Regions from separate parts of the Undibacterium sp. TJN19 genome, predicted to be linked through region 1. Evidence: predicted binding sites of a transcription regulator. Region 1 holds the regulator's gene; each other region holds the start of a gene.
What was found. Region 1 encodes sigma-54, which starts transcription at its own class of promoters, with help from an activator protein. Its sites were predicted from a motif close to TGGCANGNAANCTGCTTT; they were not measured.

Region 1 (10,619 bases):
GCAAGGTATTCAGTTTGTTGAAATAGATGATTTCCAGATGTTGTTTTTCTTGTACATCGTTGAATGATTTCGCATTGATGAAAGAAATTCACCTGATGACAGGAAGAAATTTCAATCCGCAACATGGCAAGACTGAGTCTGTTTCAGAATTGATAAAAATGCCTGAAACCCTTACCCCATAAGGCCTGGCACAGAGTTGCCCAAATTTTAACCGGCAATTCATGGGCGTTTTGCGTAGTATTACTTAAGTAGCGCTGCTTGCAACGTCCTCGTCATTTCCTGTTAATTTAGCGAGGTAATTCATTAATTCATTTTTTTGAAGTACCAACCAAAAAAAATCAGGAGACCAAAATGTCATACAAAATCAAAACTCTCGTCGCTTCCGCGCTATTGAGCTGGGTTGCTGTGAGCAATGCAGCAGAACCTATCAAGATTGGTGTCGCAGGCCCGTTCACTGGTGGCTCTGCACCGATGGGTGTCTCAATGCGTGACGGCGTCAGACTGGCTGTCAGCGAAATCAACGCCAAAGGCGGTGTGCTGGGTCGCCAGTTGCAATTGGTAGAACGCGACGATGAGGCAAAAAATGAGCGCGGTGTGCAAGTCGCCCAAGAATTGATCAATAAAGAGAAAGTCTCTGCGACGGTCGGCTACATCAATACAGGCGTGGCGCTGGCATCACAGCGCTTTTACCAAGAAGCCAAAATCCCCGTCCTGAATAATGTTGCGACAGGCAGCGTGGTCACCAAGCAATTTGTCGCGCCAGAACACAAAGACAACTACATCTTCCGTACCGCTGCCAGCGACACGATACAGTCAGCAATGATCGTTGACGAGGCTGTTACCAAAAACAAATTCACTAAAGTCGCCATCCTTGCCGACTCCACCAATTACGGCCAGCTTGGTCGTGAAGATCTGGAAAAAGTTCTCAACGCCAAAGGCATCAAGCCAGTCGCGGTAGAAAAATTCAATATCAAGGATGTTGATATGACTGCCCAGCTGTTGAAGGCCAAGCAGGGCGGTGCGCAAGTCATTCTGACTTACGGCATCGGCCCTGAACTGGCACAGATCGCCAACGGCATGGAAAAACTGGGCTGGAAAGTACCGATGATAGGCAGCTGGACGCTGTCCATGGGTAACTTCCTCGACAACGCCGGCAAGAATGGTGATGGCGCGATGATGCCACAAACCTTTATCCAGGACCCCAATACGCCTAAACGCAAAGCCTTCATCGAAGCCTATCAAAAAGCGTACAAACTGGAACGCATGCCTTCCGCTGTTTCAGCAGCACAAGGCTATGATTCCATTTATCTGCTGGCTGCCGCGTTCAAACAGGCAGGTAGCACAGACGGTGTCAAAGTGCGTGAAGCGCTGGAAAACCTGAACGAAAAAGTGGAAGGTGTCGTCACGACGTACAACAAACCTTTCACGCACGACGATCATGAAGCCATCAAACCTGGCACCCCAGTCATGGGTGAAGCCAAAGGTGGTCATATCGTTCTCGCCAAATAATCAGGCGAATTCACGCTTGCCATCTGGTCAGCCGCCTTCCAGCGGCTGGCCTTCTTACAGATAGGCATGGCCTTTCTTGCTGATCGCCTGCATCAGCAAGCTGGCTGGCTGCACTCTCATGGGTGAAAAAAATGGAAATCTTACTTCAGCTCGTCTTCAGTGGCATTGCCCTGGGGATGATCTATGCCGTCATCGCTTTCGGTTATCAACTGACGTTTGCCACATCGGGCACACTTAATTTCGGTCAGGGCGAAGCCTTGATGCTGGGTGCGCTGGTGGGGCTTAGCATCGTTGGAAACGTGCATGGCGGCCCGTACATGAATTACTGGCTGATGATACCGCTGGTACTGATCTTTGGTGCCCTGCAAGGCATGGTCGTGGAATGGATAGGCGTACGTCCGGCTATCAAGATCAAATCTGAATTTGGCTGGATCATGTCCACCATCGCACTGGCGATTATTTTTAAAAATGTCGCTGAAAATATCTGGGGAAAAGATGATCTGACTTTCCCTTCTCCATTATCCGCTGCGCCATTCCAGATCTTTGGTGCCAATGTACAGGCCATGCAAGTAGTGGTGGTGCTGGGTGCCCTGGCGATGATGCTGGCAGTCGAGTTTTTCAACCGCAAATCCATCTACGGCAAAGCCGTTGTTGCCACCTCCAATGACCGCGATGCGGCGGGCCTGATGGGTATTAACACCAGTATGGTCATCACCTTTTCCTACGCCCTGTCTTCAGCAACAGCCGCCTTCGCAGGTGTACTGGTCGCGCCGCTGACGCTGACCGGTGCCACCATGGGATCGGCCCTGGGTTTGAAGGCCTTTGCCGTGGCGATTATCGGTGGCCTGACTTCAGGTGTCGGTGCCATCGTTGGTGGCTTGATACTGGGTGTGGCTGAAACGCTGACAGGCTTTTATATTTCTACCGGCTACAAGGAAGTGCCAGGCCTGGTATTGCTGTTGCTGGTGTTGGCCGTAAAACCTGCCGGTTTGTTTGGCAAAGCTGCCATCAAGAAGGTGTAAGGCGAAATCATGGACAAGAAAACCTTATCTCTCTCTGTCGTGGGTATTGCTGCACTGGCACTATTGCCGGTCTTCATGCATAACCCGTATTACCTGCATCTGGCAGAAACCATATTGATCTATGCGATTCTGCTGTTTGGCCTCGACATCGTCGTGGGCTATACAGGGCAGGTGTCCCTCGGCCATGCCGGCCTGTTTGGTATTGGTTCCTACACCACGGGTGTGCTGGTATTCAAACTGGGCATGTCTATCTTTGTTGCCGTTCCATGCAGCATCGTGGTGACAGCCTTGTTTGGCGCCTTACTGGCTTTGCCCGCCTTGCGCGTCACCGGCCCCTACCTGGCGATGGTGACCCTGGCCTTCGGTACCATCATCCAGATTCTCATCAACGAGATGACTTTTCTGACCGAAGGGCCAATGGGCATCAAGGTTGCCAAGCCCATCCTGTTCGGCCAGAAACTCAATGAGGTAGGTTATTTCTACGTCGTTGCGGTCATGATGGTATTGGCGCTGATAGTCGTTCACCGCATCCTGCGTTCCCACCTCGGGCGTGCATTCCAGGCCTTGCGCGACAGCCCGATTGCTTCTGATTGCATGGGTGTGTCGGTATATCGCTACAAAGTCATCGCCTTCGTCATCAGCGCTGCGCTGGCAGGTCTGGCGGGCAGTTTGTATTCCTATTCTGAAGAATACATTTCACCCAATACCTATAACTTCGAACTGACCATCATGTTCTTGCTGGCAGTGATCATGGGTGGGCGAAAAACGCGCAGCGGTTCTTTGCTGGGTGCACTGATCGTGGTCATGTTGCCTTCATTGCTGGCAGACATAGAACTGTTCCGTAAAATCGCCACGGTAGCCGCGGTTGTTGCATTCATCGCAGGTGGTTTTGCCGTTAGCAGCAAGCGTAAGACAATGAAGGAAATGCTGGTGCCGGTAGGTGCCACGGTGGCCATGGCCCTGTTTTCCTACAAGCTGGAAAACATCACCGACTGGCGCCTCACCATCTTTGGCCTGATGACCCTGTTTGTCGTGTATTACCTGCAAGACGGCATTGTCGGTTTCATTAACAGTGTGATGGGCAAGGCACAGACACGTGTTGTCGTGGATCAGCTTGCTGTGCATGCCAGTGATGAGACTGCCATTGTCAAAGCCAGCGATGCCAGGGTAGGGGTCTTACTGAGCGCCAGGAAATTGCTGATGCAATTCGGTGGCCTGAAAGCTTTGAACCAGGTGGATTTGCAAATCACCAAGGGCACGGTACATGGCCTGATCGGCCCCAATGGTTCAGGTAAAAGTACCATGATGAACGTGCTGACAGGCATCTACCAGCCAACTGATGGGGTGGTCGAATTTGGCGGCAAAGTCATTTCCGGCAGTACACCATCGGCCATTGCGCTGGGCGGTGTTGCACGCACGTTTCAGAATGTGCAGTTGTTTGGCGAAATGACGGCAACTGAAAACATCCTGGTGGGGTTGCATAATACTTTCCGCAGCAATGTCCTCGATGTGATGTTGCATACGCCAAGATACTTGCGCGAAGAAAGACTGGCGAGGGAGAGGGCGGCCAGCATACTCCATTTCGTTGGCCTGGCCGACCTGGCGAATGAAGAAGCGCGTAATCTGCCTTACGGCAAACAGCGCCTGCTCGAAATTGGCCGCGCCCTGGGTCTCAACCCGCAATTGCTGTTGCTGGATGAGCCGGCAGCAGGCCTGACTGCGCCGGATATCAAAGACCTCATTGCCATCATCCGCAAGATACGTGAACACGGCATCACCATCATCCTGATTGAGCATCATATGGATGTGGTCATGTCCATTTGCGATACGGTGACCGTGCTTGATTTCGGGCAGAAAATTGCGGAAGGCAAACCTGCTGCGGTGCAGGCAGACCCTAAAGTCATTGAAGCCTATCTGGGCGGCAGTGTTGCCGATGCATCAGACGTTGTCGCGGCTTAAGGAGAAAACCATGTTAAGTATTTCAAATCTGCATGCGGCTTATGGCAAGGTCGAAGTCCTGCACGGTATTTCTCTTGAAGTCCCGAAGGGAAAAGTGGTAACACTGATCGGCTCTAACGGTGCGGGTAAAACCACGACCATGCGGGCGATTTCCGGCATGTTGAAACCCAAGCAAGGCAAGGTCACCCTGGCAGGAAAAGATGTGACCGGCCTCGATTCACACAAGATAGCAAGGGCCGGGCTTGCCCATTCGCCTGAAGGCCGGCGCGTGTTTGCCACCATGTCTGTCACGGATAATCTTTTGCTCGGTGCTTTCCCGCGCTTTACCCGCAGTCGCCCGCGCGGTGATATTGAAAGTGATCTGCAAAAAGCGATGGACTTGTTCCCGCGCCTGAAAGAACGCAAGAACCAGCTTGCCGGTACCTTGTCTGGTGGTGAGCAGCAAATGCTAGCCATGGCACGCGCTGTCATGCTGAACCCGGATGTGGTGTTGCTGGACGAACCTTCCATGGGCCTCGCACCTATCCTGGTCGATGAAGTATTTCGCATCATTGTCCGGCTGAAAGAGCAGGGCACGACCATGCTGCTGGTAGAGCAGTTTGCCGCTGCTGCCCTGGCCGTGGCGGATTACGGCTATGTACTTGAAAACGGCAAGATATCAGTACACGGCCCCGCTGCCAGCCTGCAAAATGATCCTGCGGTCAAAGCCGCTTATCTGGGGGGCGGCGCGCAACATTGATGCATGATTCTTCTACAGATAAAAAAACGGGGACAGCATGCTGTCCCCTTTTTTTTGACGGCGGTATGAATGTCTGTATTGCCTGTATTGCCGGTATGGCTACCTAGCCAGCCAGATGACGCAAAGGGTGCGCATGTGCTGGCCATACCTCAGCAAAGAAACCGGCTATCTGTTCTGCACTGACTTCTACCAATGTTGCTGGCGACCAGCGTGGCGTATTGTCTTTGTCTACCACCAGAGCGCGTATGCCTTCCAGTACCTCACCATGTTTGAAACAATGGCGTACCATATTTCTTTCCATGCGCAGGCAGTCAGAGACTGACATGGCAGCACTGCGGCGCAACTGCTCCAGCGTGACTGACATCAGCAAGGGAGAGCGCTTCTGCATCACCGCCAGGGTCTGTTGTGCAAATTCGGCATTATTTTCTTGCAGCTTTTCGCAGATGGCCTTAACGCTATTACCATTGAAATCCTGGTCTATCACATCTCTCTGTATTGCCAGTTTGCTGTTCTCTGGCTGTATTTGTGCTGTGAACGGTGCAGCAAATTCACGTATGGCCACACGTATATCCGCGGCATCTGTCTGCTCCAGCAAACCCAGTAAAGCCGGTATCCCGGATGTCGGTACAAAGACATCTGCCAGATCAGCGTATAAGGCATCAGCTGCCGTAATGATTTCACCTGACAATCCCAGATAGGTGCCCAGCTCGCCCGGGGCCTGCGACAGGAAATAACCCCCGCCAACATCCGGGAACAGGCCGATATTCACTTCCGGCATGGCCATCTTGGTGCGTTCGGTGACGATGCGCAGACGGCAGTCTTCACCCGCCTGGGCGATGCCCATGCCACCACCCATGACCACGCCATTCATCAGGGCGATATAGGGTTTTGGGTAAAAATGAATCAAATGATTTAAAGCGTATTCTTCAGTGAAAAAATCTTCCAGCAGGGCAGAATCACCCTTGGGTGTTGCCGTGCCCACATCATAAAAGAAACGGATATCGCCACCGGCGCAAAAAGCCTTTTCGCTGCTGCTATGAATAAACACCGCACGTACGCTGGCGTCGTTTTGCCATGCCAGCAGGGTCGTGGTCAGCGCCCGCACCATGTCCAGCGATAGCGAGTTCAGCGCCTTGGGTCTGTCGAGTGTGATGAAGCCTATATGGTTCTTGACGGAAGTGAGTACAAATTCGCTCATGGTGATTCGCTATGCAGGGTAAGGGACGAAGCTGTTATTCTAACTTTGCAGGCAGTGCACGTCACTAGATGTATAAGCATATGCAGAAATAGCGCAAAGAAATTTTCTGATTGTGCGAATGCGACGGATTGTCTGGCGCTAATCAATGACTCAGTCAACATGAATAATGTATATAAATGATGACTTTGCCATGCTTGGTGACGGCTCAACGATGAGTCAATAAAGCATCAATAAGGTCTCAAGAAAACAAAAAGGACGCCTTTCGCGTCCTTGTTTTGGATGCCATCAGCCCGATCAGGGCTATGGCTTACACGTCTTGGGCTGACGCCGGATCAGGTATGTGCTTGATCGCATCGTGCTGGTGACTTTGTATTTTATCTTTATGTTTGATGACCTGGCGATCGAGTTTATCGACCAGCGTATCAATCGCTGCATAGAGATCGTGTGCCAGACTTTCAACATGGATATCTTTACCGCTGATATGCAAATTAATGTCTGCTTTGTGCCTTTTTTCCTTTTCCCGGAGCTTGTCCACCGTCAGGATGACGGCGATATCAATGACCTGGTCGAAATGCCGCCTGATGCGCTCTAACTTGGTATGTACATATTCACGAATTGCAGGAGTTACTTCGACGTGATGTCCACTGATTGTGAGATTCATACTGTGCTCCTATAGTGATGTTGCTTGCCATTACGAAAAGCTCTTTGCGTTCAAATAACATTGAGCTAAATCATATATAGCAATTCAAACCGTGATTACAAGGACTACTTACAAAGATTTACGCAGGCTCACTGGGGGGATTTTGAGGGCTTCACGGTATTTGGCAACTGTCCGTCGGGCAATTACCATGCCCTGTTCACCCAGCATGTCTGCAATTTTGCTATCAGAGAGTGGGCTTTTCTGGTCTTCTGCTCCTATCAATTGCTTGATGAGTGCCCGTATCGCGGTGGAAGATGCTTCTCCCCCTGTTTCCGTCGCGACGTGGCTGCCGAAAAAATACTTCAACTCAAACATGCCATGTGGGGTCAGCATGTATTTTTGGGTTGTTACACGTGAGATAGTGCTCTCGTGTAATCCTAGTGTATCAGCAATTTCGCGCAAAACAAGGGGGCGCATGGCAACTGCACCGTGGGTGAAAAAGTTACGTTGTCTTTCAACTATCGCTTGTGCAACGCGCAAAATGGTATCAAAACGTTGCCGCATGTTCTTGATGAGCCAGCGCGCTTCCTGCAATTGTGAACCAAGTCCACTTTCACCGCGGTTTTGTTTCATGATGTTGGCGTACATGCTGCTGACGCGCAACTTTGGCATTACATCCTGATTCAAGAGCACCTGCCAGCCATTCCCTGACTTTCTGACGATGACATCGGGCACGACATAGTCTGAATCATCGGCAGTAAAGGCGATACCTGGCCGGGGTTTGCATTGCCTGATGACAGTTTGTGCATCGCGCAAATCTTCATCATCGCAGTCCAGTATTTTCTTTAATTTCGTGAAATCCCGTTGTGCAAATAAAGTGAGTTGTGTCTCAACAATATTTAGTGCAAGGCGGCGTGTCACGAAAGCAATCCTGGGCAGGCGCCTGATTTGCAAGGCCAGGCACTCTGCCGGGCTGCGCGCACCCACACCTGCCGGGTCAAAGCTTTGCAGCATGTTGAGCGCGAAGGCCAGCTCTTCCGGTTCTATGCACAATTCCAATGGCAAACTGGCATGGATTTCATCCAGGGTTTCAGTCAGATAACCATTGCTGTCGAGTGCATCGATCATCAGCTCTACCAGCGCACGGTCGCGTGGCTCGCGCAGGTTCAGGCGCATTTGCTCCAGCAGGTGTTCGCGCAAGGTAGTTTGCGCTGCGCCCAGTTGTGGGCGGCCATCTTCATCATCGCTGGCTGCTGCGCCATGGTGACCATCATCGAAGCTCCAGTCGTCTTCATTGGTGCTCATGGTGTCATTGCTGGCAGGGGCTTCAGCTTCCTGGTTTTGCTCTGTGCTTGCGGCTGCTTCTTCGCGTATGGCTGGCGCTTCCATGCCGGCATCCGCGGCACTGCTGCTGGTGTTGATGGCACCATCGGCCAACAGACGTACAGCATGGTCAAGCGGGTCATCGACACGCTCAAGCAAGGGGTTTTCTGTCAGCAGGGTTTCCAGTTCCTGATGTAATTCCAAAGTGGAGAGCTGCAATAACCGTATCGATTGTTGCAGTTGGGGCGTTAATGCCAGATGCTGGGAAGTACGTAGTTGCAGGCTTTGTTTCATGATGATTCCCGTCACATCCGGAAGTGTTCCCCCAGATAGACGCGCCGCACGGATTCATTTTGTATGATGTCGTCGGGTTTGCCACTTGCCAGTACAGCACCCTGATTGATGATGTAGGCATGATCGCAAATGCCCAGGGTTTCACGCACATTGTGATCGGTGATCAGCACGCCGATGCCACGTTCTTTCAAAAAGCGCACAATGCGCTGGATTTCGATGACGGCAATCGGGTCGACCCCGGCAAAGGGTTCGTCGAGCAAAACAAAGCGGGGATTGGTCGCCAGCGCACGTGCGATTTCCACACGACGGCGCTCACCGCCAGATAGCGACAAGGCCTGGCTTTCACGAATTTTTTCAATCTGTAAATCCGCCAGCAGGGCATCGAGACGTTCATCGATTTCTTTGGTCGAAAGAAATTTTCCGTGGGCATTTTTCTGTAATTCCAGAACAGCGCGGATATTGTCTTCGACTGTCAGCTTGCGAAATACTGAAGCTTCCTGCGGCAAATATGACAAGCCCAGCACCGCCCTTTGATGGATGGGTAACTGAGATATATTGACAGCATCTATCGTGATGTCACCTGCGTCCGATGGCACCAGGCCAACGATCATGTAGAAAGAAGTTGTTTTGCCCGCACCGTTCGGGCCGAGCAGGCCAACGACTTCGCCGCTTTTCACTTGTAGCGATACGTCACGTACTACCTGGCGCGCGCCATAGCGTTTTTGCAGCCCTTTGACGAGCAGCGTACTAGCAATTGCCGTCATCTTAATTGGCCTGTTTTTCAGTTTTTGGATGCAAAATTATTTTGACACGACCATCGCCATCGACATGCTTGCCGCTGGTTGAATTGGCACCATCAAAGACATCGTTTTTGCTGTCATAGGAAAGATATTCACCCTCTTGTTCCTGGGTGACTTTTTTACCTTCGAGGTAGCGTATCTTTGCCTTGGAAATAAATTTCACGACCTCGGTACTTTGATCATATTCGGCACGGTCAGCTTCGCCATCAACCCACAGATCGGTACCGCCATCCCGTTTTTGCCGGAACGTGACCTTGCCATTGCTGCCACTGCTCAGTACGACAAACTGATCACCACTTGGTGATTCTGTCAGTACGGCTTTTTCAGCTTTGACCACCAGCGTACCTCTCGTTACCAGGACACCATTCGATAAAACATGGACGCCTTTCTGTCCCTTGCTCTGTGTGCTGCCGGCTTCAATCAATGTGTCTTTCAGGCTGTCGGCTTTTTCTGCATGGGCTGAGGTGAGGGCCAGGCCCATACATCCAAGGCCGATTAATTTGCGCAAGCCAGGCACAGAAAAAATGGGTTTCATTCTCATGTTCTGCTTTCTATTTATTTATTTTATGGGAAGAGGAGCGGACTTCACACGCCTCTTTAAATGCATTTTTACTTTACTCAATAAATCCAGTTCCTGGGTAGCATTATTGGCGAGCATACCTACCGCAGTGGTTTCTATCGTGCTGGTTTTTACAAAGACGGGCTTGTCGGTTTTGATCAGGTCTTCATCTGGCAATAACAACAAATAATTTGTTTCCAGCCGCATGAATTGTGAATTCAATCCCTCAGGGCGTTCAACGCTGACCTGGTCATATAAATGCACTTCATCATGTTCGCGTTTGGGCGAAGTTGTGGTTGATTTTTGTGAAACAACGGCGAGCTCTGCACGCAAGTGCAAAGGCGTACGGTTTTCATCAAAACTATTAATTTGCGGATGTGTAATTTCTATATTGTCATTACGGGGCAAGTGTATCAGGCGTTCGCCGGTGACATGGTAATTGGCCTTGCCATTGTTGGACAGCCGTATGAAATTGAATTTCTCGACATAATAATCGGGTGCGGCCCTGGCGGAAGAACGATTTTGTTCATCACCGGCATTACGCCTTACCACTTCCATGACCCAGATGGCGCCCAG
Region 2 (10,619 bases), 610 kb from region 1:
GTTGATGACATGGACGAAACCGAAACGTGCCCCCCACTTTTCCAGGTAGGCGATTTCTTCTGCTGACATACCTTCGCGCGGCGTGGCCCGCGTCAGTTTGAAATACTCAAAAAATTGCGGATAGAAAGTCAGCGCTGGTTTTTGCATCGGGGCTTGCGGTGCGGCATAACCAGCCTGCTCGGTGCGCAGGGCCTGGAAACCGGCAACCACGCGTTGGTAATCCAGCGTCAACACGGCCATGAAAGCAATGGCAGCGACAATGACTGTCGTTGCCGTGCCCAATAAAAACCTGGAACTGCCTTTGATAGCGGAGTGGGTATCCGCCCCAGGCCAGCGCAGTTGATGCACCATGCCCATCAACACGCCGGTTGGCACGAGAACATAGGCATACCACAGTGGGAATTCAACCATGCTGTGTACCAGCACGGCGATAAAGCACAAACTGGCAAATTGTCGCGGCAAGGTTTTTTGTGGTTTGATGCAGGTTTGATAAAACCACCAGGCCAGCACGCCAAAAAACAGGATGCTGAATGGCCAGCCCAGTTCAGCAGCAAAATTCAGGATCAGGTTATGTGCATGCTCGGAATACGTACCGGAGGCAAAATCGGCAGCAATATGGACTTGTTCCGCACCAAAACCAAACCAGCCCACCCCAAACCACGGGTGGGTGGCTGCCATATGCCAGGCCTGGGTCCATAAAGACATGCGTTCAGAACGACCACTGATATGTTCAACCACAGAGCCGCCAGCAAAGCCCATCATATCGCCAAGATAGGGCAATGCCAGCACCATCAGTGCATAGAGCAGGCAAGCGCCCCAGCTCAATAGCGGACTGATGCGCTTTGCCATCAAGCTGTCAGCGTCGAATTTTTGGCCGCCCAGCAAGGCAAACGCCGGAATAATTACCCAGCCTATGCGTGAATGTGTCAGCGTTAGCCCAAACAACAGTATGACGGTAGCGACCATGCCTGACACTTTGTCGATCTTGTTGCTCTTATATAGATAGATGATAGCAGCCAGCGCCAGGCACAGCAGCAATGCCAGTTGATTAGGTTGCGCCACATTGGCATATGGGCGCATGAAAGGCTGGGCATCTTTGGCGATGTACATCACCAGTGGCCAGGCATTCATGCCCGACAATTGTATACACTGAAAAATCACTGACAGCAGGCCGGCGATCAGATGAGCAACAGCCAGGCCATAGCATAGCAACGCCGCCCCACCCGTTTGCTGACCCCAACTCGCCCCCAAGATGATCGCTGCAATCAGCACAACTATATATAGTATAGACATAAGCAGATCACTGGGGCTGTCGATGCGGTCGAAAAGAAATTGCGTGAATATGCATGTCAGCAAAGCCAGAAAAAGATAGCTGATTGCCGGCAAACGCAGACGCACGGTCTTACCACCGACAAAAACAATAATGGCAAAGCTCAGCCCCAGAACGCAAAGCAGGTCGTGGTAATAGGTGCGGTAAGGATGAATATGAAAAGGATGCAGGTAAGCACAACACATGAAAATGGCAAAAACCAGCACAGCCCAGGCTGTCGCACTAACTGGAAATACGCGTGAAAACATGAATGGGTAGCTTTCTCATATCAATGAAAGACAAATTATCGCATGCGCACTGTTGCATTGCGGCATTTTAGCTTTTCGGCAAAAGCGACAAATTTTGTCAGTAAAATCGCTATCCATGACAAATTTTGACAAATTTTGTGAACGAAAACAAAAATTGGACGAAAAAAACAAGGCAAATCCAAAAAAATATAGCTGGCAAGCAACTTGCTACCCTACAGTTAGCTTCTAAGCTTATTCAAATTCGACCAGTGGTTTTAATTTTCAAAAGCTGGCACGCATCATGCTTAGAAGTAAGTGCTACATTTGACTAGCCTTCTCTATTTCAATTTTAAGGATTTATCATGAAAACTATGCAAAAGGGCTTTACCCTTATCGAATTGATGATCGTTGTCGCGATTATCGGTATTTTGGCTGCTGTTGCAATCCCTGCTTATCAAGATTACACAGTTAAAGCCAAAGTATCTGAAGTTGGTAGCCTGGTAGGACCAGCTCTGCAAAAGATTGGTGTAATGTGCAGCGGTGGCAATTTGGCCTCAGCGACAAGTAACGCCAGTGCAGATATGCCACTTGCTACCTCAATTACTGGTAAATATGTTGCTACCGTTAGTGTTACTGGCGGCACAACTCCACTTGTTACAGCCACATTGAAAGCATCGACTGACCTTGGAACTGCTTCCGGTCAGACAGTAATCTATACTGGTAGCTGTGGTGTAGGTTCCTTGAGTTGGACAGTTGGCGGCACAGTACCACCAAAATACCTGCCTAAAGCATAACTATATTATGTAGCATCATTAGATCTTCGATCTAAAATAGAGCCGTTCAGTTTTAACTGAACGGCTCTTTTCATTATTGAGCGCAAGGCTGGGGTTTTATACGGATATTTGGAATGTTGAATAAACTTAAGCAGTTCTTAATCGGCACTAAGCCTGAAATAGCGATAGAAATCACGAAAGTTGAGTCTGACATTTTGTCACCGGAACAAGTTAATGAAGTGATGACACACAAAAACAAAGGTGATCAATATCTTGGAGAAGGTGATTTTTTAGCCGCAGAACAATGCTATCGGTCTGCGCTTGCAATCAATAACATGCACGCAAAAGCACATTGCAATCTTGGATTTGCGCTTAAAGAGCAAGGGCGTAATGATGAGGCGATTTCATTCTTAAATTCAGCGCTGGCAATTGATCAGTCCAACGCGGATGCTCATTATCTATTAGGTACAATATATTTGCTTCAAGGAAAAGCTCCCTTAGCTAAGGCGTCCCTTAAAAAAGCGATACTGTTAGCACCAGATCTAGAGTTTGCTTACCGTGACCTGGCTCTGCTATTAATTCAAATCGAAGGTATCGTAGCAGCCAAGCAAGTGATTATGTCAGGCATCAATGCCAACCCATCATCTGTTAATTTACATTTTTTCTACGGCGATCTGTTGTTACAGGAAAATGAATTAAACCTGGCGAGTCAAATATTTCAGAAAGTGTTGATGCTTGATGTTCAACACCTTGGTGCGCTACACCGACTTGGGGAAATTCATTTAAGACTAAATGAATTTGATAATGTGGTTGCTTTCATGAAGAAAGCCTTAGAGATTAACCCGAATTTGACAGAAGCTTTCCTATACATGGGAATTGCCTTTCAGCATAAAAACCAAATGCCGGATGCAATAAACAGCCTTCGTCGTGCCATAGAAATCGATATCCAAAATATTGAAGCGCACAAAAACTTGGCCAATATTGCGATAGCTCAGGGAAAGCTTGATAACGCCATCACAATCTGGCAGACAATCCTTGAGATCAATCCGCAATTAGCAGAAATACATAACAACTTGGGTGTCGCCTTTATAGAAAAAGGAGACCTTAATACTGCAATTGAAAATTGTCAGAGCGCAATCAATATCAACCCAACTTTTGCTGAAGCACATTACAACCTCGGGCTTGCTTTTCACAAACTGAAGCAATTTGAAGGGGCTATAAATAGCTACAAAAGAGCACTAGAAATTGATCTTTTTTCAGCAGATGCGCATAATAATTTAGCGATAGTACTTAATGAAATAGGACGATTTGATGAAGCCATGATTCACGCCAGACGGGCCTTGGACATAAACCCTCTGCTAGCAGAAGCTCACTATACTTTAGGCAGCATCATGCTTATTCAAGGCAACTTAAAACAGTCTATTTCAAGCTGCCGCAGAGCATTGGAAATCAAACCAGATTTTGTACAAGTACATAATAACTTGGCATTAGCGCTAAAAGATGAAGGGTATTTAGATGAAGCGTTAGTCTGGCAAAACGAAGCAATTAAATTAAATTCATATTCAGCGAATTATTTATTTAATAAAGGCCTGTTATTACTTACCCAAGGAAACTATACAGAAGCCTGGCCTTACTATGAAAGCCGTTACGATCCTCGTACTGGTTTAAACAGCAGTAAACTCCCAAAATTATCATTTCCACAATGGCAAGGAGAATCTTTGGTGGGTAAGTCCTTAGTCATTTGGACTGAACAAGGTTTTGGTGATTACATACAGTTTATTCGCTACGCTGCATTGCTTAAAGAGAGAGGCGCTATTAAATTGACAGTGTTCTGCCCAGCCCCACTGCAAGCGTTACTAGCAACAGCTAGTGGTGTTGATGTCGTAGTAACAGATCCATTATTGGTATCTAAACATGACTTCTGGGTTCTAGTATTAAGCCTTCCATTTCATCTAAAAACGACGACAGAAAATATCCCGGCCCGCTTCCCCTATCTGCATGCATCCGCAGAAAAGCTTAAGCAGTGGAAACCATTTATTCCAGCAACAGGCTTGAAAGTTGGATTAGTCTGGAAAGGTAGTGAGGCAAATACAAATGACAAGAATCGCTCTTTATCCGGTTTGAGTTCGCTTGCTCCACTTTGGGAGGTATGCGATGTGAGTTTTGTCAGTTTGCAGAAAGGCCAAGGGGAAGTTGAGGCATTGCAAACACCAATCAATCAGCCTATTCTTGCATTAGGCTCAAATATAGAAGATTTTGCCGATACTGCGGCTATTGTTGCACAACTGGATCTGGTCATTTGCGTGGACACTGCTGTCGCGCACGTGGCAGGTGCGCTTGGCAAAGCCTGCTGGATAATGCTTCCGAAAATTGGTGTAGATTGGCGCTGGATGCGCGACAGATCAGATTCACCTTGGTATCCAAATAGCGTGCGGTTATTTCGGCAAATAGAAGTCGGTGACTGGGATACTCCCATACAACAAATTGTGGCTGAATTGAAGACTGTGGCCGAAGCCGTCTGAGCAAAAGTGACGAATTTTGCTATCGTTGTTATATTGCAGTACAGAGTCGGCGGAGATTTCTTCCGCAGCTAGAATGTTAGCCAAGGCTCGATAATGTCCTAACCGATGAGTCTTACGCAACACGAAATTCTAGTGCCCAGGTTGATAGAAGGTCTTTGCTGCGACATTCCAGTGAATTTTGTCTATCTGCTTCCCTTAATTCAAACGCGTTCACAATGACTTAATAGAACTTGATCACGTGCCTCTCTTGAATCAATATAGCTAGCACTTTAGATAAGTATTATTTTTACAACCTCCGATGGGATCGGTGTCTCGAAGCCTTAACAATGATTGGGAGTATTTCCCAAGATCAATTAAACTACGGTAATTGACTACAGCGCTTCTTTCCATCGTTGAAAAAAATTGAATTTCTTAAATGAAAATTGTTCAAGAGTATCGAAACTATTATTTGAACATAAGAATTAATGAGGTTCAGAAATAAGTAATTGAGTCTGCATTTCCAATATGAAATTGGTAAATCAATCTCACAGTACTAGCAGACTTAGAAGCACGCACCAGGATGAATTTACAAACATAGTCCTTGAGCACCCGCGATAGTAGTAAAACTTAATTTTCTTTGCGCAATGATCAAAAATCGCCTACCACTTTTCGCACTACTCATATTTTTACTGATCACATTTCTTGTGTATCAACCTGGCTTGAGCGGTTATTTTTTCTTTGATGATTACGTCAATATTATCGACAATAAAAATTTACGCATTAACGACCTCAGTTGGGCATCGATCAAGATGGCTGCATTTTCTGGCAGCGCTGGCATGCTGGGTCGACCTATTAGCATGCTCAGTTTTGGCATTGATTATCTAGCCGCCGAGTATAGCCCGGGACAGTACAAGCTCAGTAACGTCTTAATTCACTTAATAAATGGTTTGTGTGTTTTTGGGCTTTCTCGCCTGCTTTTCAGGGCGCATCGTGAACGGCATTCTGTTTCGCTAGCTACTACTCAGGCTGATTGGGCCAGCGCCATCATCGCAGCTATCTGGTTACTGCATCCCTTGAACATTTCTTCTGTGCTGTACGTAGTACAAAGAATGAATAGCATTTGCGCCCTGTTCACAATACTGGGGATGATAAGCTATGTCAGCGGTCGGCTAAGTTTAGAGAAAAACCAGAGCCGTGGCTGGATCGGTGTCATTGCTTCATTTGTTATTTTTACTCCACTCGCGATGCTCAGCAAAGAAAATGGAGCTCTACTACCCCTGTATTTATTATTGATAGAGTGTATTTTTTGGCGCTTCGTCAGCGCAACACCTGTCACAACTACCTTGCTCAAAACAGTTTTCATTTTGACTGTAGCCCTCCCCATTTTTGTGATTTCTACTTACACGGCTTTGCACCCAGAATGGCTAGGCAACACCTATAAAATTCGTGAATTCAATTTATCAGAGCGCTTAATGACCGAAGCGCGGGTCGTGTGGCTGTATCTGCGTCTACTTTTTGTTCCTGATAATACTGTGCTAGGCCTGTTTCACGATGACATAGCAATATCAAGAAGCATGCTGAACCCAATCACTACATTACCTGCAACAATCGGTATTGCCGTTCTTAGCCTGATAGGACTTCTTAGCGTTAAACGCTATCCAATTGTCGGTTTCGGTGTTTTGTTCTTCTTGATTGGGCACAGCCTGGAATCAAGCTTCATACCTTTGGAACTTGCTCATGAGCACAGAAATTATTTACCTATTTTCGGTATTATTTTTGCTTTGATATTTTACCTTTTCGTCCCGGGCAAACAGAATGAAAGTGGAAAAATACGCAGTCAGCTTGCGGTTTTGATTATCGTCATGTTGGCTGGGGTGACTTGGTTGCGCGCTACTCAATGGGGCGACGCAGTCGAAATGAAACAAAAAGAAGTTGAGCACCACCCTGAATCAATCAGAGCGAATCTGGATATTGCCGCATATTATGCAGCGCTCCCTGCGACCAACCCTTTCGATGCAGAAGATTTCTACTCATCAGCCTACAAATATTATGTAAAAGCATCGTCGCTGGCACCCTCCGAAACTATAGGCTTGATCGGTCTTATTCGACTGCACTCGGCAAAAAATATCCCGATAGAAAAAGAATGGGTAATGGCACTCGAATCTAGGCTGAAAAAGTACCCTTTGTCAGCCAATGCTAGCAATGCTATAGTTGCCTTGTCAAAGTGCAACGTTTCGCAGAAATGCAAAGATCTCGACACTGACATGGAAAAAATTTTCTTGGCGGCACTCAGCGACCGCAAGGCAAATATTCCAGGAAAAGTGCAACTATTGTTCGCATGGGCAGATTTTTTGCACCAGACTAAACACGATGATGTGGCCGCATTAAATGCCGCCAATGAAGCAGTAAGCTACAACAAGAATGATTTAGATGCCCAAATGAATCTGGCCATCATGCTCATTAATTTCAAACAAATTGATAAGGCGAAAATGCAGATTCTTAAAATACGCGAACTGGATACACTAAAACGTTATACAGAACAGCTGGATCAGCTTGAAAAGCTGATGTCGCCACAATAATTCATCCCCTATTGATCTCATGCCCTTCACTACTTCAGTCATAATACCGTCAAAAAATGAGTCTGCTTCATTGATAAGCCTGCTTCCAAAATTGCGTGAAATTGTAGGTACAGAAGCAGAGATCATTGTAGTAGATGATGGCTCGACTGATAACACTGTTGAAATATGCAAGAACTGTGGTGTCAAAGTCATTTCCCACCCCTACAGTATCGGTAACGGCGGTGCCATCAAGACGGGTGCCAGGGCTGCGAAAGGTGAAATATTGCTATTCATGGACGCTGATGGCCAACACAAACCTGAAGATATTCCCCGTCTGCTGGCCAAGCTGGATGAAAAATACGACATGGTCGTTGGCGCACGTGACCGCGCTTCACAGGCAGGTGCGCACAGGGCGGTTGCCAATGGTTTTTATAACCGCCTGTCGAGCTGGATGGTCGGGCAGAAAATCCATGACCTTACATCCGGTTTCCGTGCCGTCAATGCCAAAAAGTTTCGCAAGTTTTTGTATCTGTTGCCAAATACATTTTCTTATCCGACTACGATCACGATGAGCTTTTTCAGGGCGGGCTATGCCATCGCCTATGTACCGATCGAAGCGCCAAAGCGCATAGGCAAAAGCCATGTACACGTGATCAAGGACGGTTTTCGCTTCATCCTGATCATTATCAAGATCGGCACTTTGTATTCACCGCAAAAACTGTTCTTGCCTATCAGCCTGTCCTTTTTCACCACAGGCCTGGCTTACTATCTGTATACGTATCTCACTACGCATCGTTTCACCAATATGAGTGCGCTGATGTTTATCTCGGCCATTCTGACTTTCCTGATCGGCATCGTGTCGGAACAAGTCTCTGCCTTGCACTACAAGGATAGTGATAATGAGCCTTCAGGTAAATAATAATGCGCTCAATGTCATGCTGGTCAGCACCTCTTACCCAAAGAACGCACAAGACTGGCAAGGGCGATTTATCGCCGACATGCTGCAATCCCTGTCAGAAAAACCAAACCTGAAGCTCAGCCTCTGGGCACCGCCCGGGGAAGTGCCTGCCAATGTCGCCACCTGCCTGGACACGGAGGATGCACGCCAGCTTAACGACATGCTGGCCGGAGGCGGTATCGCGCATATCGTACGCAGCAAGGGCCTGCGTGGTATTTTCCATGTGTTTAGCCTGCTGCGCATGCTGAGGCAAGCTTACCGCAGGCAGGTGAGGCTGGATGTTGCGCATGTTAACTGGCTGCAAAATGCGCTGCCGCTGTGGGGAAGCAAAACGCCCGCCCTGGTCACTGTGCTGGGTACCGATTTTGCCTTACTAAGTCTGCCCGGCATGCAAACCCTGTTGCGTATCGTGTTAAGGCAAAGGTCGTGCATCATCGCGCCCAATGCAGAATGGATGCAGGCAAAATTACAGCAAGCCTTTGGTGATCTCGCCGAAATCAGGGTCATCCCCTTCGGTGTAGAAAAAAAATGGTTTACGGTGCAAAGAAGGGTGCCAGCGAATGCCCCAAAAAAATGGCTCGTCGTCACGCGCATCACGCAAAAAAAACTCGGTCACTTGCTGGACTGGTGTCAGGGCTTGATGAATGAACACCGTGAACTGCACTTGTTTGGTCCCATGCAGGAGCAGATAACACTGCCCGACTGGATACATTATCATGGGCCGACCAATCCAACTGCCTTGTCGACTGAATGGTTTCCACAGGCTGCCGGCCTGCTTACCCTGAGTCAGCATGATGAAGGCCGGCCACAAGTCTTGCTGGAAGCGATGGCAGCCGGTTTGCCGGTGATAGTGTCTGATATCCCCGGGCATAGAAGCCTGGTCAGGGACCAGCAAACCGGCTGGATTTGCGATAGCCCCGACAAGCTCAGACAGGCACTGGACTTTCTGGATATGGCTGAAAACAATACTGCGCTGGGCAAGGCAGCCCAGGACTGGATCAAGACAGAAATCGGCACCTGGGATGACTGTGCCAGTCGCTATGAAACAGCGTATCGCGATTTGATGAGAAAATCATGAAAAACGACGGCATATTGATCATAGGCGGTACTGGTTTTCTTGGTGGCGCACTGGCGCAAAAACTGTACCGCGAACATGCACAGCATGGCCGCCCCATTCATATACTCGCACGTCATGCCGAACAGCAAAGCCAGGACATGCTGTCGGTCAACCGTGGCAGTCTGGATAATACCGAGCTGGTACGCGGCCTGCTGACACAGTGTTCCACCATCATCCATGCAGCCTCTACCACAACGCCTGGTGTCTCCGCCAGACAGCCGACTCTCGAAGCCAGCCAAAATATACTGCCAACCCTTCGTTTTCTTGAATTGTTGAATGATTGCGGGCCAAAACAGCTTATTTTCTTTTCTTCCGGCGGTACCTTCTACGGCACGCCTGAGATATCACCTGTTTCCGAAAACACCCCATTCGCGCCACACTCGTATTACGGTGCAGGCAAAGTCGCCATCGAAGCATTTCTGCATGCTTACCAGATACAGACAGGTAGTCAGGTCGTCATATTGAGACCGTCCAATGTGTATGGTAGCGGCCAGCCCTACCGGCCTGGCTTTGGCATCATCCGTACCATGCTGGAGCATGTGTTGCGCGGTAGCGCGCTGGAAATCTGGGGTGATGGAGAAATCATCCGCGACTTTTTATATATCGATGACCTCGTCGACGCCTGTATTGCGCTGATCAGTCACGATCAGGTCAGCGGCAGCTTCAACCTGGGGTATGGTGAAGGCCATAGCCTGAATACCGTCATCCGTACCATGGAAGCCGTTTGTGCTACCAGCGTCAAGGTCAATTACCTGCCAGCACGCCAGCTTGATGTGGCACGTATCGTCCTGAACACCGACAAGCTCAGACAACACATACCGTGGAATCCAAGAATATCGCTTAGTGAAGGCATAGACCTGACCTGGCGCAGCCTGCAAGGGCAGCCATCACAATGAAACAGGACGTGAATCAAGCGCAGACAGAAACCCGTCCTGCCTGCAGCATCTGCATCGCCAACTACAATGGGATGAAGCTGATTGATGCCTGTTTAAAGTCGGTGTATCAGCAGGATTTTTCAGATGCCATAGAAATCATCATTCATGACGATGCATCGACTGATGGTTCAGCCGATTACATACGCGAAAAATATCCCGATGTACGGCTGATCGCCAGCACCGGCAATGTCGGTTTTTGCATCTCGAACAACCGCATGGT
Region 3 (10,619 bases), on a different contig from region 1:
CGCCTTCTTTTGCCTACTGGTATTCGCCCTGGTGCGTGTCATGTAAACATGACTATCTGAATGCGCATCAAAAAAGCCAAGCTCTCAAGAGCTTGGCTTTTTAAGTATCGTGCGTATTTTTGTTATTCGTCTTTCACGCCGTCAATTCCGAGTTCCTGGATTTTTCGGGTGATGGTATTGCGGCCTATGCCAAGGCGTATGGCTGCATCGTTTTTGCGGCCATGCGTGTGTCGCAATGCCGCCTTGATCACGACGGATTCAAAGCAGCGCCCCAGCTTATCGATGACTTCAGATTGCCCTTCAGCCAGCATGGCGGTAGCTTCTGCTTCCAGCAAGGATATCCAGCTTTCACCGCTGCGATAGCCTGCCTTCTCCATATGTGCAGCACCATTTGTTTGCGTTGCAGAAGGGCTCAAATGTTCGCTGGTGCGCGTATGCGATTCGCTACTGTGAGCGGCGGCCGCACTCGCACTATTTGTTGCGCCAACTGCGACGGGAACCAGGTCTTGTGGCAAATCGGGAATTTCCACCGTTTGCCCCGGTGCCATCACCGTGATCCAGTTACACAGGTTTTCCAGTTGCCGGACATTACCGGGGAAATCCAGGCTGGATAAAAACTGCAATGCCGGTTCGGACATACGCTTGGCATCCACACCCAGTTGCTTGGCACTCTGATTCAGGAAATACTTGGTCAGCAAAGGTATGTCTTCGCGACGTTCACGCAGACTGGGCAAACGCAAACGTATCACGTTCAAACGATGATACAAATCTTCGCGGAACAAACCGTCCTTGACTCGTGTTTCGAGGTTCTGATGCGTCGCTGCAATGACACGTACGTTTGCTTTCATCGGCTGGTGACCGCCAACCCGGTAGAAATGGCCATCCGATAAAACCCGCAACAGGCGCGTCTGTAAATCGAAAGGCATGTCGCCGATTTCATCAAGAAATAAAGTACCGCCCTCGGCCTGTTCGAAACGGCCACGTCGCGTCGTTTGCGCGCCAGTAAACGCGCCACGTTCATGACCAAACAATTCTGACTCCAGCAAATCCTTGGGAATGGCCGCAGTGTTCAGCGCGATAAAAGGTTGCGAGGCACGTGGACTATGCTTATGCAGCGCACGAGCGACCAGCTCTTTACCGCTGCCGGATTCGCCGGTAATCAATACTGTCACATTGGATTGCGACAATCTGCCAATGGCACGAAACACGTCCTGCATGGCAGGTGCCTGCCCGAGGATTTCTGGCGTTTCAGACATGCTTTGCTCTACACTGGATTCACGCAGGCTTTCATCAAGCGCACGGCGTATCAGCTCTACGGCTTTGTCCAGGTCAAAAGGCTTGGCCAGGTATTCAAATGCCCCGCCCTGAAAAGCAGCCACAGCGGATTCCAGATCGGAAAACGCAGTCATGATAATGACAGGCAAGCCTGGATATTTAGTCTTAACGGTCTGCAAAAGTTCAAGGCCGGAAGCACCATGCATGCGTATATCTGAAACCAGCACTTGCGGTGTATCGCTTTGCAAAGCGTTCATCGCATCTCTTGCATTGGTAAAGCTGCGTGTTGCCAGATTCTCTCTTGCCAGCGCCTTTTCCAGCACCCAGCGAATTGAGTCATCGTCATCAACTATCCAGATTGGTTTCATATTGTCGTTCTGCATTCTGTGTTAAGCATATCGATAGGAAGAGCACTTTTGGTGCAGCCATCTTTCCCGCATCCTTACTTCAAGGTAGCGGGATCAGTATCCGAAAATCCGTGCATCCCGGCCGGCTTTCACATTCGATGACACCCAGATGTTGTTCAACGAAAGTTTGTGCCAGCGTCAGCCCCAGACCGCTGCCGCCTTCCTTTCCCGATACCAGGGGATAGAAAATACGGTTGCGGATCTCAGGTGGAATACCCGGACCGTTATCAATGATATGCAAGTCTAATGCCAGCCTGTAACGTACCTTGGCCAAAGTAATCTGGCGCACCACGCGCGACTTGAAAGTCAGTACTGCATCGCCCTGCCTGATTCTTTCATTCAGTGCCTGCGCCGCATTGTGGGCAATGTTCAACACAGTTTGTATCAGTTGTTCTTTGTCACCGCGAAATTCAGGAATCGACAAATCATAGTCGCGCTTAATCGTGAGGCCCTGCGGGAACTCCGCAACGATCAGGCTACGCACGCGCTCGCAGACTTCATGAATATTCACGTCCCCAACGATATGCGGCAAGCGATGCGGCGCCAATAAACGATCAACCAGGGTTTGCAAGCGGTCTGCTTCCTTGATGATGACCTGGGTGTATTCGCGCAATTCACGCAGGTGGCGCTCAGGCAATTCCAGTTCCAGTAATTGTGCCGCGCCGCGTATGCCACCCAGTGGATTTTTGATTTCGTGGGCAAGATTGCGTATCAGCTCCTTGTTGGCCTTGCTCTGATCGAGCATGCGCTCTTCCCTGTCGAGCTTGAGTTGCTGTACGTTCTCGCGCAATTCTATCAATACTGGCGTTTCTTCATTGTCCAGTGCCGTCACAATGCTATGCACATGCAAAGGGTCGCGGCCAGCCCGCTCCAGTGTGATGTCCTGGCGCTTGTCTGCAAACTGATGGGCGACCGCCTGATGGAAGACGGCCATCAGGTCCTGACCATTAAGGAACAGATCAGTCAGCTTCAGATGTGTGAGGGATTTGAAAGAACTATCCAGCAAATTTTCAGCAGCAGCATTGGCGAACAAGATGCTTCCTTCTGCATCGAGCACGATGACAGCAGAGGTCAATAAATCCAGTCCGGCGAATGAAGTAAGGGGAGTTTTCAAAAGTAGTCCATAAAAAAAGGCCGCACAGAGCGACCTTTACGCAAACATCATGCCTGAGGAGGCAATCTATTGCACTTGTTTTGATATTGGCAGATTATTTCGAATTGCCAATTTCCCGTTTGAGTGCTTCGATGTTCTTTTCGGTGCGGGCAATATCTTCTTTCATCATATTGGTGCGCTCCTGATATTTGGCGAAATTCTTTTCATCGCCATGACGCTCGGGCTCACCATTATTGTATTCTTTTTTCAAATTCGCGAGTTTTTGCTCTTCGGTCTTCAATTCATCCTGCAAAATCTGTTTGCGGTCAGAGTCACGGGCTTTTTGCGTTCCCTCATCCACTTTAGGGAAATCGCTAGGGCTGCTGGCAGGCTTGCCTTGCGGTTTTTTGCCGCTGGCTGGCATTACGGGCGACGGAACTACTGTAATACCCTGTAATTCAACTTTTTTACAGCCTTTGGTCGCGCCGGTATTTTTATATTCTTTTTTGCCGTTATCGTCGATGCACAAATACACATCGCCCTGTGCGCGGGCAATGGTCTGAACGCCGATCAAGAAAAATAAACCTAACAATAGTCGATTCATATTAAAGCGATAATCAATAACAGGCTTCTAGTGTATGCGATGCAGCACTGCAACACAATTGCTGAAAGTAAAACAAAAAAACGAAAAAAGCGGGGTTTCCCCCGCTTTTTGACTTTTACCCTGCGTTTTAGCGCTTACAGGGAATAATACATATCAAATTCAACCGGGTGCGTCGTCATGCGGAAGCGTTGTACTTCTTGCATTTTCAGATCAATGTAGGCATCAATCATACTGTCACTGAACACACCGCCGCGTGTCAAGAATTCACGATCTTTGTTCAAAGCATCAAGTGCTTCTTCCAGAGATGCGCAAACAGTCGGGATCAATGCATCTTCTTCTGGCGGCAAATGGTACAAATCTTTGCTTGCAGCTTCACCAGGATGTATCTTGTTCTGAACACCGTCCAGACCTGCCATCATCAAAGCCGAGAAACACAGGTAAGGATTCGCCAGTGGATCTGGGAAACGTGTCTCAATACGACGGCCTTTTGGATTGGCAACGTAAGGAATGCGGATGGACGCAGAACGATTACGCGAAGAATAAGCCAGTTTAACAGGCGCTTCGTAACCTGGAACCAAACGTTTGTAAGAATTTGTACCAGGATTGGTAATCGCATTCAATGCTTTTGCATGTTTGATAATGCCACCGATGTAATACAGGGCGAAATCAGACAAACCGGCATAGCCGTCGCCAGCAAACAGATTTTTACCATCTTTCCAGATGGATTGATGCACGTGCATGCCGGAACCATTGTCGCCAACGATAGGTTTAGGCATGAAAGTCGCTGTCTTGCCATAAGTGTGGGCAACATTCCAGACCACGTATTTCAGGTTTTGTGTCCAGTCAGCACGCTCTACCAAAGTAGAGAACTTGGTACCGATCTCATTTTGACCAGCGCCAGCCACTTCATGGTGATGCACTTCAACCGGGATGCCCAGGGATTCCAGGATCAGGCACATTTCAGAACGCATGTCCTGAAAGCTGTCGACAGGAGGAACCGGGAAGTAGCCGCCTTTGACCGTTGGACGGTGGCCAGTGTTGCCGCCTTCGAGTTTTTCGCCTGTCGTCCAGGATGCTTCATCAGAATCAATCTTGACAAAGCTACCTGACATATCCACTTTCCAGCGTACGCTGTCGAAAATGAAGAATTCTGGTTCAGGACCGAAATAAGCTGTGTCGCCAATGCCGGACGATTTCAAATAGGCTTCAGCACGTTTTGCTATGGAACGTGGGTCACGGTCATAACCCTTGCCATCGGATGGCTCGATAACATCACATTGCATGAACAATGTTGTTTCTTCAAAGAAAGGATCGATATTGGCAGTGCTAGGATCTGGCATCAACAACATATCGGATGCTTCAATACCTTTCCAGCCAGCGATGGACGAGCCGTCAAATGCGTGGCCAGATTCGAATTTATCGATATCGAACTGGGAAACTGGAACAGTAACGTGCTGTTCTTTGCCTCGGGTATCAGCAAAGCGAAAATCAACGAACTTAACTTCGTTGTCTTTCGCCATTTTCAAGACTTCTGCGGCTGTCATTGCCATGTGAAACTCCTCTGAGAGCTAAAAATAAATTCGGAAATTGCTGAGCCCTGCGTCTGCCAGCTTCGTTGAGCATGTCAAGTTTCTGACATTGATCATACGAAAATACGTCTGGCGGCTAAACTCAGTGGAGGATGATAGCAGAATCCATGCCATCAACCAGAACATGCATATTCAAATAATAAAATTGTTAAATACCTGTTTTTATGGCGTTTTTTGCCGATCCCTTATTGTATTTAAAAAAATATCAAACCAAAGCAACGCACAAATTAAGTGCGCCCTCCATTTAAAGCACCATTATTGTGCTTTTTTATCCAAATATAATATATGCGCACTTTTTTGGTGCTATTAACCTGAGTTTGGTAATTCAATGAAAACTGATATTTATTAAGTTCTATGTTTGCGCCTCATTTTTCGCCTGACAAATAAAGGAATAAGACTGAATTGCTTGCTGCCACTCACAACCAGAAAAGCTATAAAACAATGCAGACGCGATATGCTGTCGTCAAAGATAAATAAACCGGCTCAACTAACGGACATGACGTCACAGCGATAAAGTGAATCGTCACATCAATAAATAACTTCACTAATACCAAGAAAAGAGAACTAAATGATCCGGCTAGTTGCCCTGTTTGGTAGTCCATAAAGCAGATGCGGCAAATTCATCGCCATCCATTTGCTGAGTCAAGAAAACTGGAGAAAATTTAGGCTAGCCAAGATGACGAGCCGGTTTGCAATTTCATATAAACTAACTGGCTAGCGCCTTCGTTTCTTACATACATTCGTCACCATATCAAACTTGGAGTACATCATGTCAACAGAAAACATTTTTCAGTTGGCGCGCCAACGCGCTCAAGAACAAGGACTGGATTATGCCGGTGCAGTTACTCCGGCAGAAGCGTATGAGTTACTACAACATACCGGCACTACATTGTTAATCGATGTGCGCACCAATGCTGAACGTGATTGGGTGGGCCGGGTAAATATCGACTCTGCCCAACATCAGGCGGTGCAATGGAGCCTTTATCCGGGTGGTGCACCCAACCCTAATTTTATGCAGGAGTTGCAAGCCTGTGTGCCAGACCGGCAAACCGTCTTGTTATTTTTATGTCGCTCAGGCGTACGTTCACGGCATGCGGCCAAATTGGCAACTGAAAACGCTTATGAAAATTGCTTTGACATTCTCCAGGGCTTCGAAGGCGACAAAGACAACGATGGCCATAGAAAAACTGTGGGGGGCTGGTGCAAGTCAGGCCTGCCGTGGGCTGGCGCATAAATCTGTTTCAACAAACTTGAAAAAGCTTCCATCTTGAATAATACTTTGCTAGAATAGCGAGCTTCGCTGTTACGGCAAAAAGCGAATTGTTGCAGGAGAGGTGGATGAGTGGTTTAAGTCACACGCCTGGAAAGCGTGCGTAGGTTTATCCCTACCGGGGGTTCGAATCCCCCCTTCTCCGCCATGAATATTTTTAAAATCAAGCACTTAGATTTTAACAACGGCATCAAAATGGGGGATTTTGGGGCTAATTTAGCCCTGAAATGACAACATGATGACAGCACAAAAAGGCGACTTCGGTCGCCTTTTTTGTTGCCTAAATCAGACGCAATTTGCGATCTTAATTTGCATAGAAATAGGCACCTGGCCATGAGTCATAAAGTGATTTTTTGCTGTTCAAATTTTGACGAAAAAAGGCAGAAAAGTGCGCCCGTTCTAAAATAAAGCACCCCTCGGGAAAACCCTAACATCACTGACATTTTTTCCCAACACCTTGGAAACCCTTGATGTATATAGGTTTCAGCACTTCTTCAAACCCTAACTTTTTTCTAACCTTACCCTAATCAGCTTAGCTTTTAAATTCTAATTTCTATTAAAAATAATTCCTTTTAATATCAATTACTTAAAAAATAGTTAGGTTTTTGGTTAGTAGAGGTTAGGTTTTAACCCTAACATTACGATCTCCTAAAAATCAAAGACTTAGCAAGGTAAAACACTCGTTTTTCAATAGTGTTAGTGATGTTAGCGTTTTTCCTAGCTCAAACCTGGAATCAACATTTCCCCGCCCTCCTCACTTCATCGAATTTGCTGTGAAATTTGCGTCAAATTGCGTCAGCTTATCGAGGCATACGTGTGTCCGCAAACGTAAGCCGGGCTTGGTTCTCAGTGGTGACGCATATTTGAGTAAAAAGCGACCTATTTAGAGTGCAGGCTTGGTCGGGGAATGTCTGCGCGCCAAGGCTTCAAAACTGCAAAATATTGCAAATTGACAACAATCCTCATATGACCTGTATGCATCCGCGTGATATAACTGATCTGGGCCCGATGTGATTTAATTGCCAGTAATCACGTTATTCCTATTCTCAAGCTCTAAGAGTAGTATGTTTTGAATGAATCTTGCATTACCCAACGATGTCTTAAATGATGGATACGGCGCAAGATCTGAGCTAACCGCAGTAGCAAATACGCTGCATTAATTCTGCCAATTTATGAAAAATCAAGTGACTTCGATTAATCAGGCAAGTCCAGCGCCCAGAAAGAGATCCCTCAAATGGCTCGCTATGGGATTTGTTATCTTTGTTTGCGTGTCGCTTATATGCATGGATGGCTGGCGTAGCTGGACAGCAAGAAGGACGCAATTGCGTGAGATGGAAGTTTCCACTGCCAACATGGCACGCGCAATAGCACAACATGCAGACGATACGATAAAAGCGGCGGATACTGCACTGTTAGGAATTGCCGAACGAATCCAAGTAGATGGTACTAGCCCTGCAGCTTTGGAACGCCTCCACAATTTATTAGTACTCAGGACAGCGGAACTTTCCCAGCTCAAAGGCTTATTTGTTTATGACGAAAATGGACGGTGGTTAGTCAACTCACTCCCCACGATGCCATCAAATGCCAACAATGCAGATCGCGACTATTTCATTTATCACCGCACTCACGAGGGCAATAGCACCTATTTAGGATCGCCAATCCTTAGTCGTTCTAGTGGCATATGGGTCATAACATTGTCACGTAGGATTAATCACGTAGATGGAAGTTTTGCTGGTGTTGCACTTGCAACGATAGATATTGACTATTTCAATAAATTCTACGACAGATTCAATATTGGCAAGGCAGGAGCAATCGTTCTGGTATCGAATAGCGGCACCATGATTACCCGTCGCCCACTTTTGCCCGATTCTATTGGCAAAAACATGAAGACGACACCCGTTTTTAAAGAAAGCTCGTCTAAAGCATTAGGGTCATTCACTGTAAAATCGTCCCAGGATGGTGTCAAACGGTTAAACAGTTTTCAGCGCCTTGATAAGTACCCTCTGTTTGTCTCTGCAGCTGTATCAGAAGATGAAATTCTTGCCGATTGGCTGACAGATACATATTGGCACTCAGCAGGCGTCGCCTTGCTCGTTATCATATTGAGTTCTGTAGGTTTCTATCTGATTGGTCAGATGAAATTGCGCTTCAATGCAGAAGCTGAGCTTATTAGGGCGCGGGACGCAATGATTGATCTCAATAAGACACTAGAGCGCTTGTCTCTTCAGGATGCGCTTACTGAGCTTGCCAATCGACGTAATTTCGATCTCACTTTAGAAGAAGAGTTTAGCCGGGCTATCAGAAATGCCAGTTCACTGGCCCTCATCATGATTGATGTTGATCACTTTAAACAATATAACGACCTCTACGGCCATACTGCTGGGGATGAATGTCTGAGGAAAATCAGCCAAGCTGTTAAATCTTGCCAAAATCGCGCTGGCGACCTGACGGCTCGATATGGCGGTGAAGAACTGGCGGTGATTCTTCCTACTACTGACGTCGAAGGTGCCATATTAATTGCTGAGAAAATACGTCAGGCAATTCACAATCTAGGCATTTCACATGCTGGCAACGAGGCTGGAATTGTGACTGTCAGCGCGGGGGTTGAAGCCATTACCCCCGTAAGAAACTTGCATAACCCTGTGGAATTGATTGAGGCTGCAGACAACGCACTTTATGCAGCCAAAAAAAGCGGACGTGACCGTGTGTGCAGTAATTTGAATTTGGTACGTATTGCCAGTTAATAAATAAGGACATACGGAGGGTTCGAATCCCCCTTCTCCGCCATGAATATGAAAAACCCTTGATAATCTCAAGGGCTTTTTGTTTTCAATGGCCAAATAATTTTTGTCTTTTTTCATGGCGCTGTTGCGCTTCCAGTGACAGGGTCGCTGTCGGGCGTGCCAGCAAACGTTCTATGCCTATAGGCTCACCAGTGTCTTCGCACCAGCCATAATCGCCTTCGTCTATACGGGCAATCGCAGCACGTACTTTCTTGAGCAACTTTCTTTCGCGGTCACGTGCACGCAATTCCAGCGCATATTCTTCTTCAACAGTGGCACGATCGGCGGGGTCGGCAAACAATTCGTTTTCCTGGAGATGCGCTGAAGTTTCATTCGCATTTTGAACCAGGTTTAATTCAATTTCCTGCAAGCGTGATCTGAAAAATGCCAGTTGCGCATCGTTCATATATTCCATATCACCCATGTCGAGAATTTTCTCTTCTGTCAGCCTGGCTGGCGAGGAAAATACATTTGATCGAATTGCTTTTTTTGACGCTGGGTTGGTATGCATGGTGCTCATCGTAGACTCCTGAATAAATATTGGCTCACTATTTACAAAAATGTTTCTTCAAAAACCTGCCAAGCCGGGGCAAGTCACCGACTTGTTCATGCTCTGTTTGCGAAACACTTAAAACGTATGGCAAGATACCAAGCAATGCCCATGTTATCTACAAGGCAAAGGCGACAAAAGTTGTCAGCAAGTTCCTACGTAAATCAGCTTGTCTTCTTATGATGCGGTTATTGGATTTCTAAAAACTATCAGATCGCGGTAAGGGACAGGGTTCGTTGTCGTACGGAAGCCTTAAATTTTTTTTGAGACAATCATGCTGACTACAGTTTTATCGTATTCTGTAAAACAACTTCTCAAAAAAGAACTGAATCATCCTCACTCAATTAGACCTATAGATACCTACATATGGCTGACCTGGTTATCAATCGCAAGGAAGGACTATATTGCGTGCCGGGCGATTTCTATATCGACCCCTGGCGCCCGGTACCGCGTGCCATCATTACCCATGCGCACTCTGACCACGCTAGGATGGGTAATGAACATTATCTGACGGCAGCGTCTGGTGTCGGCGTAATGAAGTCAAGGCTGGGTGATATCCGCATAGAAGGGCTGGAATATGGCGAACAGCGCGTGCACAATGGCGTGACGATCTCCCTGCACCCGGCCGGGCATGTGCTGGGTTCTGCTCAGGTCAGAATGGAATACAAGGGCGAAGTATGGGTGGCCTCTGGCGACTACAAGGTAGAGGCTGACGGCACCTGCGCCCCTTTTGAATCCGTCGCCTGCCATACCTTCATTACCGAATCCACCTTTGGCCTGCCCATCTATCGCTGGCAGGCCCAGCAAAGTATTTTTGATGATATCAACCAGTGGTGGCGCAATAATGCAGCACAGGGCAGGACCAGCGTGCTGCTGTCTTATTCATTCGGCAAGGCACAGCGCATTTTGCATGGGCTCGATGCCAGCACAGGCAGCATTATCTGCCATGGCGCAGTCGAACCACTGAACCATGCTTACCGCGAAGCGGGCATACGCTTGCCAGCAACAAAAATGGTCGGCGATGTCAGCGACAAAAACGAACTCAGAC

Region 2: ACO0LH_RS00340 (pilin) is a predicted target of sigma-54. The motif match lies at 1,848-1,865, and genes of this name have one in related genera.
Region 3: glnA (type I glutamate--ammonia ligase) is a predicted target of sigma-54. The motif match lies at 5,064-5,081, and genes of this name have one in related genera.

Annotation. Positions count from the first base shown of each region.
Region 1 is NZ_JBMPPL010000001.1:685,764-696,382, reverse strand. Features, by position in the region: gene ACO0LH_RS03255 (DUF4197 domain-containing protein) at 1-26, shown strand, start outside; gene ACO0LH_RS03250 (ABC transporter substrate-binding protein) at 352-1,509, shown strand; gene ACO0LH_RS03245 (branched-chain amino acid ABC transporter permease) at 1,641-2,531, shown strand; gene ACO0LH_RS03240 (ABC transporter permease subunit) at 2,541-4,490, shown strand; gene ACO0LH_RS03235 (ABC transporter ATP-binding protein) at 4,501-5,229, shown strand; gene ACO0LH_RS03230 (enoyl-CoA hydratase/isomerase family protein) at 5,333-6,427, opposite strand; gene hpf (ribosome hibernation-promoting factor, HPF/YfiA family) at 6,735-7,088, opposite strand; gene ACO0LH_RS03220 (RNA polymerase factor sigma-54) at 7,197-8,684, opposite strand; gene lptB (LPS export ABC transporter ATP-binding protein) at 8,696-9,448, opposite strand; gene lptA (lipopolysaccharide transport periplasmic protein LptA) at 9,450-10,025, opposite strand; gene lptC (LPS export ABC transporter periplasmic protein LptC) at 10,044-10,619, opposite strand, start outside.
Region 2 is NZ_JBMPPL010000001.1:73,130-83,748, forward strand. Features, by position in the region: gene ACO0LH_RS00335 (Wzy polymerase domain-containing protein) at 1-1,578, opposite strand, end outside; gene ACO0LH_RS00340 (pilin) at 1,920-2,351, shown strand; gene ACO0LH_RS00345 (tetratricopeptide repeat protein) at 2,465-4,852, shown strand; gene ACO0LH_RS00350 (tetratricopeptide repeat protein) at 5,476-7,410, shown strand; gene ACO0LH_RS00355 (glycosyltransferase family 2 protein) at 7,430-8,308, shown strand; gene ACO0LH_RS00360 (glycosyltransferase family 4 protein) at 8,289-9,425, shown strand; gene ACO0LH_RS00365 (NAD-dependent epimerase/dehydratase family protein) at 9,422-10,360, shown strand; gene ACO0LH_RS00370 (glycosyltransferase family 2 protein) at 10,369-10,619, shown strand, end outside.
Region 3 is NZ_JBMPPL010000006.1:341,753-352,371, reverse strand. Features, by position in the region: gene ACO0LH_RS18310 (phosphatidylglycerophosphatase A) at 1-46, shown strand, start outside; gene ntrC (nitrogen regulation protein NR(I)) at 123-1,643, opposite strand; gene glnL (nitrogen regulation protein NR(II)) at 1,723-2,796, opposite strand; gene ACO0LH_RS18295 (DUF4124 domain-containing protein) at 2,891-3,379, opposite strand; gene glnA (type I glutamate--ammonia ligase) at 3,514-4,929, opposite strand; gene ACO0LH_RS18285 (rhodanese-like domain-containing protein) at 5,738-6,202, shown strand; tRNA gene ACO0LH_RS18280 (tRNA-Ser) at 6,297-6,386, shown strand; gene ACO0LH_RS18275 (sensor domain-containing diguanylate cyclase) at 7,411-8,982, shown strand; gene dksA (RNA polymerase-binding protein DksA) at 9,068-9,532, opposite strand; gene ACO0LH_RS18265 (ligase-associated DNA damage response exonuclease) at 9,938-10,619, shown strand, end outside.